2 linked regions of the Tautonia marina genome follow. The protein of the gene in region 1 interacts with the protein of each later gene in a pairwise test. Links are inferred from orthologs where the notes say so. Each region holds a gene or a part of one and is shown on either strand. Other genes may lie near its edges.

The links. Proteins that work in one complex are often made in the same cells at the same time.
Region 2: the proteins of hflC (region 1) and ftsH interact in binary tests that used the Escherichia coli proteins (3 or more experiments, as listed by UniProt). The link is inferred for Tautonia marina from one-to-one orthologs.

What each region holds. Positions count from the first base shown.
Region 1 is NZ_WEZF01000002.1:458,708-466,172, forward strand. Bases 2,435-5,324 are described here. They hold hflC (protease modulator HflC), read left to right. Parts: upstream 2,435-3,317; coding sequence 3,318-4,331; downstream 4,332-5,324. Other genes in these bases: GA615_RS04375 (cation-translocating P-type ATPase family protein), read left to right, coding at 2,435-3,242; hflK (protease modulator HflK), read left to right, coding at 4,328-5,245. Outside these bases: more of GA615_RS04375, read left to right, coding at 105-2,434; GA615_RS04390 (MotA/TolQ/ExbB proton channel family protein), read left to right, coding at 5,619-6,533; GA615_RS04395 (ExbD/TolR family protein), read left to right, coding at 6,578-7,045; GA615_RS04400 (ExbD/TolR family protein), read left to right, coding at 7,143-7,465.
Region 2 is NZ_WEZF01000023.1:9,598-17,128, forward strand. The notes cover bases 3,030-5,985. They hold ftsH (ATP-dependent zinc metalloprotease FtsH), read right to left. Parts: upstream 5,571-5,985; coding sequence 3,489-5,570; downstream 3,030-3,488. Other genes in these bases: GA615_RS22615 (carbohydrate kinase family protein), read right to left, coding at 3,030-3,349; trxB (thioredoxin-disulfide reductase), read right to left, coding at 5,737-5,985. Also shown: GA615_RS22595 (fumarylacetoacetate hydrolase family protein), read left to right, coding at 1-484; bcp (thioredoxin-dependent thiol peroxidase), read right to left, coding at 714-1,175; GA615_RS22605 (Uma2 family endonuclease), read left to right, coding at 1,305-1,904; GA615_RS22610 (archease), read left to right, coding at 1,915-2,337; more of GA615_RS22615, read right to left, coding at 2,375-3,029; more of trxB, read right to left, coding at 5,986-6,771; GA615_RS28780 (carbon storage regulator), read left to right, coding at 7,144-7,491; GA615_RS22635 (winged helix-turn-helix domain-containing protein), read right to left, coding at 7,452-7,531. UniProt on the Escherichia coli protein: Acts as a processive, ATP-dependent zinc metallopeptidase for both cytoplasmic and membrane proteins. Plays a role in the quality control of integral membrane proteins.

The DNA of each region.
Region 1 (7,465 bases):
CGGCCAGCGATCGGGCGCCGGTCGCTTGACCCGGGAGCCGGATCGCGGCACGTTGGAGCACGAAGGCGGCCCCCGGGCCGGTCGATCGAGCCTTGCGAGAGGGGATGGGCCTCGTGCACCGCGAATATCACCCGGACGACATGCAACACCTGCGGGCCCATGCCTTTGAGGCAGCCGGCGCGCATGATGACCACGAACAGCATCACCGCGACGAGCACCTGAGGCTCTATCTGTTCACGGCGTTGCTTGGGGCGCTGATCGGGCTCGATCTGGTGCTCTGGTCTTTCGCGCCGACGAGCTGGCGGGCCCCCTGGGGGGTGAGCCTGATCTGGGTGGCGGCCCTGGTCGGCTCGGCCCGGATCGTGTATCAGGCGCTGGAAGCGCTGGTCAAAGGGAGGGTCGGGGCGGATGTGGCCCTGGCGGTCGCGGCCCTGGCGGCACTGGCGTTGCGCGAGCCGTTCGTGGCGGCGGAGGTCGTGTTCATCGCCATGGTGGGCGAGGTGCTGGAGGCGATCACGGCGAACCGGGCGATGAAGTCGATTCGACGCCTGTTCGACCAGGCCCCGAGGGTGGCTCGGGTGCGCCGAGACGGCCAGCTTGTTGAGGTTCCGCCGCACGAGGTCAAGGCGGGAGAGGTGGTCGTGGTCGCGGCCGGTGAGCGAATTCCGGTCGATGGGGAGATCGTTTCGGGTCGAAGCACGGTCGATCAGTCGGCGTTGACCGGCGAGTCGATCCCGGTCGATCGCGGCCCCGGCGAGGACGTGTATACGGGGACGATCAACCAGTTCGGTCAGATCGAGGTGCGGGCTGATCGGGTCGGGCACGAATCGACGTTCGGGCAGGTGTTGAAGCTGGTGGCCGACGCCCAAAGGCGGAAGGCGCCGATCCACCGGACGGCGGATCGCCTGGCGTCGTATTTCCTGCCGGCGGTCTTCGCGGCGGCAACGATTACCGTGGTGGCGGGGTTGCTGCTGGGCTGGCCGGATACGGGACGGCGAGCGGTGGCCGTGCTGGTGGTGGCCTGCCCGTGTGCCCTGATTTTGGCGACCCCGGCCGCCGTGATGGCAAGCATGGCCTGGCTGGCGAGGCATGGGGTCGTCATCAAGGGGGGGGCGGCCCTGGAACGAATGGCGCGGTGCGACGCGATTGCCTTCGACAAGACGGGGACACTCACGCTCGGCACGCCGGAACTGGTGACGGTCGAGTCGTTTGATGATCGAACGGCCGACGACTTGCTCAGGCTGGCGGCCTCGGCCGAGCGAGGGGGAAGGCATCCGCTGGCCGATTCGGTCGTCCGGGAAGCCGATCGGCGCGGGCTTTCGGTGCCCGAGGCGAGCGACATTGTGGCCATGCCAGGCGCGGGAGTCGAGGCCCGCGTGGTCGATCCGGGGGGGGCGGAGCGGTCGGTGATCGTCGGCAATCGCCGTCTGATGATCGAGCGAGGGCTGGCACTGGATGCCACCGTCGAGGAGGGGATCGCCCGGCTCGACGGGATCGGCCAGACCCCGTTGCTCGTGGCGGAAGCAGGGCGGATTGTCGGCCTCCTGGGAGCCCGAGACACGGTGAGGCCCGAGGCCCACGATGTCATTCACGATTTAAAACACTTGAAATTCACCCTCATCGCGCTGTTGACCGGCGACCGCAAACCAGCGGCGGAGGTGGTGGCGAAGAAGGTGCATCTGAAGACGGTCGAATCGGAGCTGCTCCCGGCGGACAAGGCGGCCTGGATTCGGGAGCGCCAGGGAGAAGGGCGACGGGTGGCGATGATCGGCGACGGGATCAACGACGCTCCCGCGCTGGCGGCGGCCGATGTCGGGATCGCCATTGCCGGGCCGGGCGCCGACCTGGCGGCCGAGGCGGGCGACGTGGTGTTAATGAATGATCCGCTGAACGTCCTGCCCGACTTCGTGAAGCTGTCTCGGGCGACGGTGCGGATCATCCGGCAGAACATCATCCTGTTTGCGTTTGGCCTGAACGCGGGGGCGGTGTTTCTGGCCTTCCTCGGCGTGCTTGGGCCGGTGGCAGCGGCGATCCTGCACCAGATCGGGTCGCTCTTGGTCCTGCTGAACGCGATGCGGTTGCTCGGCTTCGGCGACTGGCACGAGATGCCTCCGTTCCGGCAGATCCGAGCCTTCGGCCGGGCGATCGACGCCTGGGACGATCGGCTCGACCTGGGCCGGGTGGTCGATCGGGCGATGAGCCACTGGCGAGGCGCGCTGATCGGACTGGCGATACTCGGCGCGGTGGCGTATGCAGGGTCGGGGCTGACGACGATCGGCCCCGAGGAGGTCGGACTGGTGAGCCGGTTCGGTCGGTTCGAGGGCACGATCGATCCGGGCTTGCACCTGCGATGGCCGAGGCCGATCGAGCGAATCGTGCGTCTGGAGCCGGATCGCGTGCGAGGGGTGTCGATCGGATTCCGGACGATCGAGGTTGAGCGCACCACGGACGGCTTCCGCTGGGAGAGTGGGCACGATCGTGCCGACGCGAGGGCGACGGAGGAAGCGCTGGTTCTGACCGGAGATGGTCGGCTGATCGAGCTGACGGCCACGGTCGAGTACCGGCTCGGCGCGTCCCGAGATCACTGGAGGATCGCAGCCTTTGGAGTGGATCGCGCGGAGGAGGCGTTGCAGTCGCTGGCCGAGGCGAGCGTTCGGTCGGTCATCGGCCGACGACCGCTGGATGCCTTGATGACGGACCGCCGGGGAGACGCCGAGCGGGCCTCGACCGAGGAACTCCGCCGACGGGTCGCCGAGGCGGGGCTCGGGCTGGAGGTCGTGGGGGTGACGTTCCGGGATGCTCATCCGCCATTGGCGGTGGTGGATGCATATCGGGATGTCTCGCGTGCCAATCGCGATGCCGAGGCCCAGGTGAACGCCGCGCTCGCCCAGCGTGCCGAGCGATTGGCCGATGCTCGGGGACTGGCCGCCGAGACGCTGGCCCAGGCCGAGGCGGATCGTCGATCGTCGGTGGCGGTTGCCTCGTCGTCGGCCGCGTCGTTTTTGGCCCTGCAATCGGCCCGCACGTCGGCACCGAAGCTAACCGACCACCGGCTCTATGCCGACGCGGTCGAGGCCGCCGTGGCCGATCGGCCGAAGCTGATCCTTGACCCGTCTCGGGCCGATCGCCGCCGCCATTTGATCTTGGGGGAACCGGCAATCTCCGGATGGCTCGGCGATCCCGAGCGATTGCAGGACGATCTCCCGCGCACGCCAACCGCCGAGCCGGAGCCATCGCCGTGAGTGACCACGGGATGGACCACGAAACCCTCACACATGCCTTCCTGAAATCGTTTGATTGATCATGAAAGGTCTCCGATGCGTCGATCCTCGGTTATCGCCGCCCTGCTGATATTCGTCGTGGCCGTGCTTCTGGTCGCGGCGCGGTCGATCGTGGTGGCGGATGAATCGCAATATGTGCTCGTAACCAGCTTCGGCCGTCCGGTCGTGCTGTACGGCGATGATCCGGGAGAGGCGGGCCTGCACGCCAAATGGCCGTGGCAAGGGGTCTGGTCGATCGACCGCCGCCTGAAGTCGTTCGACACGAGCACGAGGGAAGTGATCACCGGGGACAAGAAGAATCTGGAGATCGCCGGGTTCGTTGCCTGGAAGGTGGCCGATCCGATCACCTTCCTCCGCGCCGCCGGATCGAGCGAGGCAGCCGAGGCGAGGCTGGAGGAGCGGATTGCCTCGGCGTTGAGCGATGCGATCGGCCGGAGAGAACTGGAGACGCTCGCCTCGACCGATTCGACGGTCTGGGCGCTCGACGCCGTGACCGGGGAGGTGCAATCGGCCGTGGCCGAAGCGGCAAGCGAGGAGTTGGGGGTCGCGGTGGTGGACGTGAGGCTTCGCCGGTTCAATCACCCGCTGGAGGTCCGGCCGGCGGTGTTCGATCTGATCCGGAGCGAACGCCGACAGGTGGCCGCGCAGGTCCGCGCCGACGGGGAAACGAAGGCCCGCACGATTACCAGCCAGGCCGAGCGGCAACGGGAGGCGATTCTCGCCGAGGCCGAGGCCGAGGCCGACCGCATCCGAAGCTCGGGAGAGGCCGAGGCCACCCGCATCCTGAACGAGGCCCACGCGACCGACCCGGGCTTCGCCGAGTTCCTGCGGACGCTGGAAACGTATCGCTCGTTGCTCGACGGCCGGGCGACGGTCGTCCTGTCGGCCGATAGCCCGTTGCTGAGGCTCTTGAACCAGGGGCCGGGATCGGAGGTCCTGCAAGCTCCGGCAACAGCTTCCACGCCGACTCCTCTGGCCCAACCGACACCGGCTTCGGGTGCTCCGGTTGCTGCGACCGATCCGAACCCGTCCGGGGAGGACGAGGAATGAGCCGTCGAACACGGATCGCAACAACGATGGGCCTGACGAGCCTGGTCGTCCTGATCGTTCTGGCAACGGGCCTGGTGGCGGTCGAGCCGGGCGAATCGGTCGTCGTCCGGCGCTTCGGTCGGGTGATTGATCGGCCGATGGGAGCAGGGTTGCACTGGGTCGCCCCCCTCGGGATCGACCGGATCGACCGCGTTCGGACGGACGAAGTGCGACGTCTGAGGCTTGGGCTGGCCGGCATTCCCGGAGCCGCCGAAGCCCCCGGCGCCGGTGAGTTTCTCTCGGGCGATCAGAACGTGCTGCAAGCGGAAGTGGTCGTCCAGTACCGAGTGGCCGATCCGGTGGCGTTCGTGGTGGGGGTCGATCGGCGTGAGGAGGTGCTGGCCGCGCTCGGAGAGGCGTCGTTGAGTCGGGCGCTGGCCCGTCGGGGGATTGACGATGCGATGGGAGGCGATCGGCTGGCCGTGGCCGTCGAGGTGGCGGAAACCTTGCAAGACGACTCGGAACGGCTCGGGCTTGGGCTGGCGATCCTGGGGGTGAATCTGACCGAGGTTCGTCCTCCCGAGGAAGTCCGACCCGACTTCGCCGCCACCCAGGCGGCCCGGAGTGAAGTCGATACGAGGCTCCGCGAGGCGCAGGGGCTGGCCGATCGTCTGCTGGCCGCCTCGGCGTCGGAAGTCGGGGCGATTCTCGACCGCGCCCATGCCGCGGCGGAGCGCTCGGTGATTCTCGCGCGGTCGCGGGCCGACAGGTTCCGATCGCTGGCGACCGAAGTGAACCGAGCCCGCCCGATGACCGTTCAGCGGATCTATCTCGACACGATTCGAACCCAGTGGCCGAGGGTCGGACGAACGGTCGTCCTTGCGCCGGACGAACCCCTGGATCTCAGTATCCTCGGGCCGGTAGACGAGCCTTGACCGTGAGGCTGGTCCAGGCGTGGCATCCTCGCGACGAACACCCCTTGATTCTCCGACACAAGGCGACCGTTGGCCGCTGGAAAAGCGGCCGTGTCATGCCACTGGTGAGGGCGTCGAACCGCTTCGGTTCGGAAGGGATGGTTGACAGGTGGCAAGACGCGACAGAGAATCCCGATGAGGCTTTCTTGAGCGCACGCGAGCGGGAATGGTCCAATCGGATCGCGAGGTCGATCGGTTCCGACACTTCCCGAGGTCCCTTCACTCGCCGCGTGGCCCGGCTCGACCTTGACCCTCACCTGAAATCGCTTCGTTTGGATCTCGACGTCGACTCCGAATCCGACTCCGACCCGACCGCCGACGGAGACCGCCACCGATGCCGACCCCGATTCCGAGCCCGAGGGGCCGTCGCCTGTCCCGAATTCTGCTGGCGGCGTTGCTGACGCTGCCGCTCTTGTGCGTCGGCACGATCGGACTGATGCCGACCGTTGCGATGGCCCAGGAGGACGTGCCGCCTCCACCGGCTCCGGAACCGGAGGGTGCCCCGGCTCCCGAGGCTGCTCCCGCGCCCGAGCCGGAACCGGAGGCGTCTGAGCCGGCTTCGGCCGAGACCACGTCGGGAAGCCCGGTTCGAACCAAGTCGGGATTGCAGTGGTTTATCGAGTCGTCGGGCATCATCGGCGGCCTGATCATCATTCTGTCGATCACTCTGGTGGCGATGATCATTCGCCTGTTCCTGGAGTTCCGGCTCAAGGAAGCGGTGCCGCCGCAACTGGTCGACCTGCTCGATAACGCGATCCGAGAGAAGAAATTCCAGGAAGCTTACGACGCCTGCCGTGAGGATAATTCGTTCCTGGCCCGGCTGGTGCGGACCGGCGTGGCCAACATGCCCAACGGTCGAACCGAGGCCAAGGAAGCGATGAACGCGACGGCCGAGGAAATCGTGGTCGATATGGAGTCGAAGAACAGCTATCTCGGCACGATTGGCACGATCGCCCCGATGCTCGGCCTGCTCGGAACGGTGCTGGGCATGATCCTCGCCTTCCAGGACCTGGCGACGGTCGAGGGGGTGCAGGTCGATCCGACGAAGCTGGCCGGGAACATTTCGCTCGCGCTGGTCACGACCTTCGAAGGGTTGATTGTGTCGGTGCCGGCGATCTTCTTCTTCGCCTTCTTCCGGAACCGGATCGTCTTCATCGCGACCGAGACGACCAAGATCGCCGATCGCACCATCAACGCTTTCTGGCAAGCCGCCAAGCAGCAGCAAGGGGTCACCCGGACCGCCACCTGAGCCGAAGCCCGAACCCGGTGCCACGCGAGGAGGCCCGACCGACCATGCCCCGACCCAAACTGCACAACGTCAAGTATCAGCCCGACCTGACGCCGCTGCTCGACGTCGTCTTCCAGCTCATGACCTTTTTCATCATGGTCTCGAACTTCAACCAGGAAGTGTATGACCAGCGGGTCCGGCTCCCGGTGGCGGGGTCGGCCCGACCGATTCTCAACCCGGCCGAGGACAAGCTCGTCCTGAACATCGACGAGACCGGCCGCCTGCTGGTGGCCAGCCAGGCTCTCAGCGCCGACGAGGCACTCAAGCATATTCGCTTCCAGGCCGACCTGGCCCGCCTCAATGCCGACGCCGCCGGCGTCACGCTCTCGGCCGGAGAGCCGCTGCCCACGACCGTGATTCTTCGGGCCGATCGCCAGGCCCCGTTTACCGAGGTCTTCCGGCTCATCCGGGCCTGCCAGGATGTGAATTTCTCCCGGTTCGACCTCCGAGCCCTCAGTGCACCAACTTATTGACGGACGAAGCACGATCGGGTCGGGAGAGCAGACAACACTTGCTCCTTCTCTCAGCCCATTCTGATGCTGCCAACGCCCGCCCCCGGAGCAGCCCCTGATGTTTCGACCGCGTCAATCGACCGAAATTGAAGTCCCGCTGACTCCCATGCTCGACGTGGCCTTTCAGCTGCTCACGTTCTTCATCCTCACGTTCAAGCCCGCGCCGATGGAGCTGCAGTTTGACCTGAACCTGCTGCCGACCACTCCTCAGACCGAGCCCGAACCGGAACCGCCTCCTGAGGAGAGCCCCTCGGACGAACCCCCGGCAATCCGATCATTCCAGGTGACGTTGCTCTCGAACAACACGGGAGAGTTGACCGGAATCGAACTGGAGGAATTGCGGTTCGAGAACCTTCCCAGCCTCCGCGATCGGATTAAAGG
Region 2 (7,531 bases), on another replicon or contig:
CAAGGATTCCCCCGGCCCGGTCCACTTCGAGGCCGAGCTGGTTATCGTCATCGGGAAGACGACCCGCAAGGTATCGAAGGAGAAGGCGCACGAGTACGTCTTCGGTGTGACCTGCGGCAACGACGTGAGCGAGCGTTACTGGCAGAACGATCCCGAGAACAAGGACGTGCAGTGGTGGCGAGCCAAGGGGGCCGACACCTTCGGGCCGGTCGGGCCTTTCATCGCCACGGGGCTGAACCCGGACGACCTGCTCATGACGCTGCGACTGAATGGCGAGGTGATGCAGCAAGAGCGAACCGACCACCTGATCCACGATGTCGCCACCATGGTCAGCTACATCAGCCAGTACGTCACCTTGCAACCGGGCGACCTGATCTTCACCGGAACGCCAGGGGAAACCTCGGAGATCAAGCCGGGAGACGTGGTCGAGGTCGAGTTGGAAGGGGTCGGCGTACTCCGCAATCCCGTGGTGGGCGAAGAGTAACCGGATCGTGGCTCACACCAAGAGGCCGGGACTGGTCGCCCGGCCTGATCAGGTCCCTGGATGACACGATTCCGAGAGGCAGCGGGAGCATGACGCCCGCTGCCGAGGCCCCAGAGGGCGACGCGAGGCCGCCGGCAGGACTTCGGTGGCCTCCTCGACCAGCGTCTCGGGCAAGCGGGCGGGTCCTCGGACCCTTCCTGCTGTTGCCGGATATGGCCCGGTGCCGGCCTCAGAGCGTCTGCAGGAGCTCCAGGACCTTCTCGCTGTGCCCGTCAACCCGGACCTTCGGGAAGATCTTGCGGATGATGCCCTTGCCGTCGATGACGACCGTCGTGCGCTCGACTCCCATCGACTTCTTGCCGTACATGTTCTTCTCTTTCCAGACGCCGTACGCCTGGATGACCTCCTTCTCGGGGTCGGCCAGAAGGGTGAATGGCAGCTCGTACTTCTCGGCAAATTTGAGGTGCGACTCGGCCGAGTCGGGACTGACGCCCAGCACGACCGCCCCGGCGGCCTCGTAATCGGCTCGGGCATCGCGGAAGGCGCAGGCTTCCTTGGTGCATCCGGGAGTGTCGTCTTTCGGGTAGAAATAGAGGACGACGACCTTCCCCTTGAGCTTTTTGAGCGAAACCTTCTTGCCGTGCTGGTCGGTGAGGGTGAAGTCGGGGGCGGGCTGGCCTGCTTCGATCATCGGGATTCCTTCCGTGGTTGGGATTCGCCCGACGACTCGGGCCGACGTGACCCGTGTCGGGCTTGGGAGTTAATCTAGTCGGTCGACCGGTACTCGGAAAGCATCGGGACGATTCTCCGGAGGACGGACATGCCAAAGACAACGGTTCGGATTGGTCCGGCCGATCACGGCCAGCGCATGACGCTCGATGAGTTCGAGCCTGCCGAGGTGATGGAGGGCTATCATTATGAGCTGGGGCGGGGGGAAATCGTCGTGACGGACGTTCCGAGGCCGAAACATCTCCGCGTCCTGACCGCGATCCGCCGGCAATTCGCGGCCTACGATCTTGCTCACCCGGGAGTCCTCGATACGATCGCCGGGGGAGGCGAATGCAAGATCCTGCTCGAAGCCCAGCAGTCGGAGCGACACCCGGATCTGGCGGTCTCCATGACTCCCGCGCCGGTGGAAGGCAATGCGGTCTGGGGACTTTGGATCCCTGAGGTGGTTGTCGAGGTCGTCTCGCCCGGCTCGGAAGCTCGGGACTACCAGGAAAAGCGGGAGGAATATCTGGCGTTCGGAGTCAAGGAGTACTGGATCGTTGATCCGGGAAAACGGTCAATCCTCGTTCTCCGACGCAATCGGGGCCGCTGGGTCGAACAACGGTTCGGGCCGTCAGGGACAATCGAGTCTCCCTTCCTCCCTGGTTTTCAATTCGGGTGTGGGTCGGTCTTCGAGGCGGCAGGCACGTGAGGGCCGAGAGATGGGCACCGTCGAGCATTTCGAGCACACCGCCGACGTGGGGTTCCGGGTCCGGGCGGGTGATCTGACCGACCTGTTTCGCACCGCGGCGGAGGGGTTGTTCGACTACATCGTCGTGAACCGGAACGATGTCAAGGCCATCGAAACCGAGACCGTTTCCCTTCAGGCCGAGACACCGGGCGACCTGCTGATCGACTGGCTCAACGAGTTGATCTTTCGGTGTGAGACGACGCATCGGCTTTACACACGGTTTGACCTGACCCTCTCGGAGGACGGTCGGAAGCTTGACGCCTCGATCGCCGGAGAAGCGATCGACCGTGACCGGCACATGCTGGATCACGAGGTGAAGGCCGTGACCCAGCACGGGGCATCGCTCAGGCACGAGGGAGACGCCTGGATCGCCGAGCTGATTCTGGATATTTGAATCGGAGCCGATGGCAGGCACGTTGGGTTCGATCGCGTCAGATCGTCTCGACGGGCAAATCGTGCTCGGCGATGAAGCGGTCGGCCTCGGTGCGGGTGAAGATGCCCGCGGTCGTGCCGACGGCCCGAACGCAACTGGCACCGAGGGCGCTGGCGAGCTTCAGGCAACCGGGCTCGTCGAGGCCGGAGATGAGCGCGGCGATGTAGCCGGCATCGAAGGCGTCGCCGCTGCCGGTGCCGTCGACGTAATCGACCGGGTAAACGCCGAGCTTCAGACGGTGGGATTCGGAAAGGGAGATCGAGCCGTGTTCGCCTCGGGTGATGACGACTCGAGCGGCCCCGAGGGCTCGGAAGGCCTCGGCCTGGCGGATGGCGTCGGTTTCTCCGCCGAGGATCAAGGCCGCCTCGTCGGTGTTCGGCAGGAAGACGTCGGTGTGGGGGAGGACCGGCTTGAGCTTCGAGAGGTAGTCGGCCGGGCCGGGGCAGGCGACGTCGAGAACGGTGGTGATCCCCTGGGATCGGGCTCGGGCAAAGCGATCGGCGAGGGCGTCGGGGTCGAGGCCGGGAAGGATCAGGTAGCCGCCGACATAGAGCACACGAGCCTCGGGGGTGATCGCCGCGTCGAGGTCGGCGGCCGAAAGGGCGGCATTGGCCCCGAAGCTGTGGATGAACCGGCGGTCCTCCCCCTTGACGTTGACGATGAGAGTCTGGCTCGTATCGCGGTCGGGATCGACGATGAGGCTCGACGTCTCGACACCGGCCGCTTCGAGGGATTCCGCGACGAACCGGCCGAAGGCGTCGCCGCCGACCCGGCAGCAAATACGGGCCCCCACGCCCAGCTTCGACAGGACCACGGCCACGTTCGCGGCCAGGCCGCCAATATTCAGCACAAGCTCGTCAACCTTGACGAGTTCTCCCGGCTGGGGGAAGCGGTCGATCGGCGGGGTGAGGTGATCGGCAACGATCACCCCGGCGCAAACCACCGGGGTGCCCTTCGGAGCGGTAGCGGACATCGTAAACTCGGACCTCGCACGGTGCGGGAGGGTCGGGGGAGGAGCAGGCCAATGCTCCCAAGGCTACCGCGCGGGGTCGGAGTCGGGAAGCGTCTGGCCCGGCCCCAGAGATCGATCAACGGGGCCAATCGTGGTTCGATTAGCCTGCCGCTCCATTCTGATCAACGGTCTGAGAAGGAAGGTTGCCGGGCTGAGCGTCCGTCGAGACGACAACCTCGTCGGGATGAGGGTCGGAGGGATCAAGGGCCCGCTTGCCGATCATCTCCTGGATCTCGACATCGGTGATGACCTCGCGTTCGATGAGGGCATCGGTCATGCGTTCGAGCTGCTCGCGATTCTCTTCGAGAAGACGGAAGGCTCGGGTGTCGGCCTCTCGGAGAATCCGGGCGACTTCCTCATCGATGACCTGCTGGGTGTGTTCGGAGTGGTCACGGGCCTCGGTCATCTCGCGACCGAGGAAGGGGTGCTCCTCGGCCCCTTGGACGTAGACGGGGCCGACCCGGGGGCTCATGCCCCACTGGGTGACCATCATGCGGGCCAGTCGGGTGGCTTGCTTCAGGTCTTCGGCCGCGCCGGTGGAGAGATCATCGTAGATGAGCTTCTCGGCGGCTCGACCGCCGAGAAGGACATCGAGCCGGGCCTTGATCTGGCTCTCGGAGTAGCCGAGGCGGTCTTCCTCAGGGATAAACTGGGTGACGCCGAGCGATCGACCGCGGGGAATGATCGTGACCTTGTGGACGGGGTCGGTCTTGGGGGTCATCCAGGCGACCAGGGCGTGACCGGCCTCGTGGTAGGCGGTGGCTCGCTTGTCTTTCTGGGTGATGAATTCCTCGCGCTTGGCCCCCATCATGACCTTGTCGCGGGCGGCCTCGAAGTCCTGCATATCGACCTTGTCTTTGTTTTCCCGGGTGGCGATGAGCGCCGCCTCGTTGACAAGGTTGGCCAGGTCGGCGCCCGACATGCCGACAGAACCGCGGGCGATGGAGTCGAGATCGACCTCATCGGCCAGGGGAACGTTGCGGGTGTGGACCTTGAGGATTTCGAAGCGGCCCTTACGGGTCGGCCGGTCGACGGTGACGTGACGATCGAAGCGGCCGGGGCGCAGGAGGGCCGGGTCGAGCACGTCGGGGCGATTGGTGGCGGCCAGCACGATGACGGTTTCGCTCGGGGTGAAGCCGTCCATCTCGGTGAGGATCTGGTTGAGCGTCTGCTCGCGTTCGTCGTGTCCGCCGCCGAGGCCGGCCCCTCGGACGCGACCGACGGCGTCGATCTCGTCAATAAAGAGGATGCAGGGGGAGTTTTCCTTGGCCGTCTTGAACATGTCCCGGACGCGGCTGGCACCGACGCCGACGAACATCTGGATGAATTCCGAGCCGGAAATCGAGAAGAACGGCGCACCGGCCTCGCCGGCGACGGCTCGGGCGAGCAGGGTCTTACCCGAGCCGGGAGGGCCGATCAGGAGAACTCCCTTGGGAATCCGACCGCCGAGGCGCTGAAACTTGTCGGGAGTCTTGAGGAACTCGACGATTTCTTGCAGCTCGGCCTTGGCGTTCTCCAGGCCGGCGACCTCATCGAAGGTGGTGCGCTGCTTGGACTTATCGTGCCGCTTGGCCTGGCTCTTGGTGAAGTTGCCGAGAATGCCGCCGTCGAACTGATCGCGGGCCCGGCGCATCATGAAGAAGATCAGACCACCGATCAGGAGCATGGGCAGGAGGAAGCTGAGCCAGAGCAAGGTGGTCGGCGCCTGGGGCTCAAGCACCTCGATCCGAGGGGGAGGACTTGAGCGAGCCTCACCGGTGGCTGGGACGGTTTCTCCCTGGAGCAAGGCCATCACCCGATCGAGTGCGTCTTCGGTCGGGATGGTGGTGGTGAACTGGGAAACGGTTGTGGCCTTGGCGCTGTCGGAGGCCTTGTACTCCTGGTCGGGGGTACGAAGCTTGCCGCGAACGTCGCGTCCCTGAAAGGTGATCGACTCGATGTTGTCGGTGTTGACCTGATCGAGGAACCAGGGGTAGTAGCTGACACGGATCTCGGACTTGAACGGGTTCCACATCAGGAAGACGAGGACCATCGCCGCGATCAGGAACAGGAGCGACCACGGGGGGGTCGGCGTGCCGGTCGATCCGCCACCGCTGCCGCCGCTTTGTTGACTGCCGGGTTTGCGGCGATCGGCGGGCTTGCGATCGGGGTCGCCGTCTTTGGGGGCTCGCGGATTCTCCATCGGCTCGTTGTTCCGTCCTTAAATTGGGCAGCCCGACGGGGGCACTTCGGGCGAGTGGCTGGCGTGCAAATCGATTGCCAGCCGGTCCTCGATCTCACAATTGTAGACCGGGCGGCGTTCCAGGTCGACCGCCACCGGGTCTCCGAATCAGAATCAGCACCACGGATTAATGACCGGCACCAGTGGCTTCGAGCCATTTCTCCGCGTCGATGGCCGCGGCACATCCGGAGCCGGCGGCGGTGATGGCCTGGCGATAGTGGGTATCCACCACGTCGCCGCAGGCAAACACGCCCTCGACATCAGTTGCGGAACTGTAGTTGGGCATTCGATCGCGCAGATCGGCCGGGGCTTCGATCCCGTCCCAGGCAAGGGCGGCGCGGGTCAGGAGGTAGCCCTCGGGGGTCATCGCAAGCTTCCCCTTGAAGATACCGGTGTTCGGGATGTGGCCGATTGCCAGGAAAAGACCGGAGAGGTTCAGATCGGTGAGAGTCTCGTTGTCCTCGGTCGATCGGAGCTTGACCCCTTTGAGGATCGGCCGGGGGTCGGTGTCGCCGTAAACCTCGTCGACGACGGAGTTCCAGGCGAAAGCGATCTTCTCGTTGGCGAAGAGCTTGTCCTGCATGATCTTCGAGGCGCGCAGCTCCTCGCGGCGGTGGATCAAGGTGACCTTGGAAGCAAACCGGGTGAGGAAGGTGGCTTCCTCAACCGCCGAGTCGCCGCCGCCGACCACGGCGATTTCCTTCCCCTTATAGAAGTGGCCGTCGCAGGTGGCACAGGTGCTCACGCCGGCCCCCTTGAAGGGGCCTTCGTTGCCGAGCCATCGGGCCGAAGCGCCGGTGGCAACGATCAGGGCATCGGCGGTGTACTCGGTGATGGTGCCGCTTTCGGGGTCGCCGCTGGGGTCGTCGGTCGTCTTGACGCGGAAGGGGCGTTGCGAGAGATCGACACCGACGACGGTTTCCCAGCGGGTGTCGGCCCCGAATCGCTGGGCCTGCTCGCGCATCTTGTTCATCAGGTCGGGGCCATTGATGGCCTCGGGGAAGCCGGGAAAGTTCTCGACGTCGGTCGTCAGGGTGAGCTGGCCGCCGGGCTCTCGGCCTTCGAAGACGATCGGGGAGAGGTTGGCGCGGGCCGAGTAGAGCGCGGCGGTCAGGCCGGCGGAGCCCGAACCGATGATGATCACGGCGGAGTGCTGCGGCATCGTTTCCTCACCTTGAATCGATCGATCGACGAGCCATCGTTGGCCCGACCTTGCGTCACCGGGTCTTCGACGCAAACGCCTTTAGACCGCCTGGATCGGCCCGGCGAGCCACGACCGGCCCACACGCGAGTCGACCCAGTTGCAGCGATCCGGCAGGATCGCACCAGTGGGCATTATACGAGAGTTTGAGGCTCGCCGCCCAGAGATGCTCGGCAAGAGTTGCAGAAGTGGTCGAACAGCGCGATTGGGTCGACCAAGTGTGACCTAAGGTTCCTGAAGACCCACCTCGACCCAGCGAGCACGAACCACGATCAGCCCTTGCCGCGAGGGTGGCAGGGCGGCCGGTTCGAGGCTCCCAGGAGCATGCCAACGATGCTCGTTCTGACGCGCAAACGCATGGAAAAACTCTACATTGGCCGCGACATCTGTGTCACGGTGGTCCGGCTCGAAGGCGGTCAGGTCCGTCTCGGGATCGACGCACCGAGACACGTCCCCGTCGTGCGGGCCGAGTTGCGGCAGCGTGATGAAGCCGAGGCGGCCCTGGCTCGCCTCAGCGGCGAGATGGTCTCGGTTGAAGAACCGACGGCCATCCCGGCGACAGCGGCAGCGACGGAATGCTGGCAGACGATCGAAGCCCCCCTGGGACATCGGCTCAGGGCCGAACCGGGACCGGTCAGCACTCAGTCTTGCGCCACAAGATCCGCCTCTCGGAAACGGTAACCGACACCCCGGACCGTTTCGATCAATTCGGAGCCGGCAC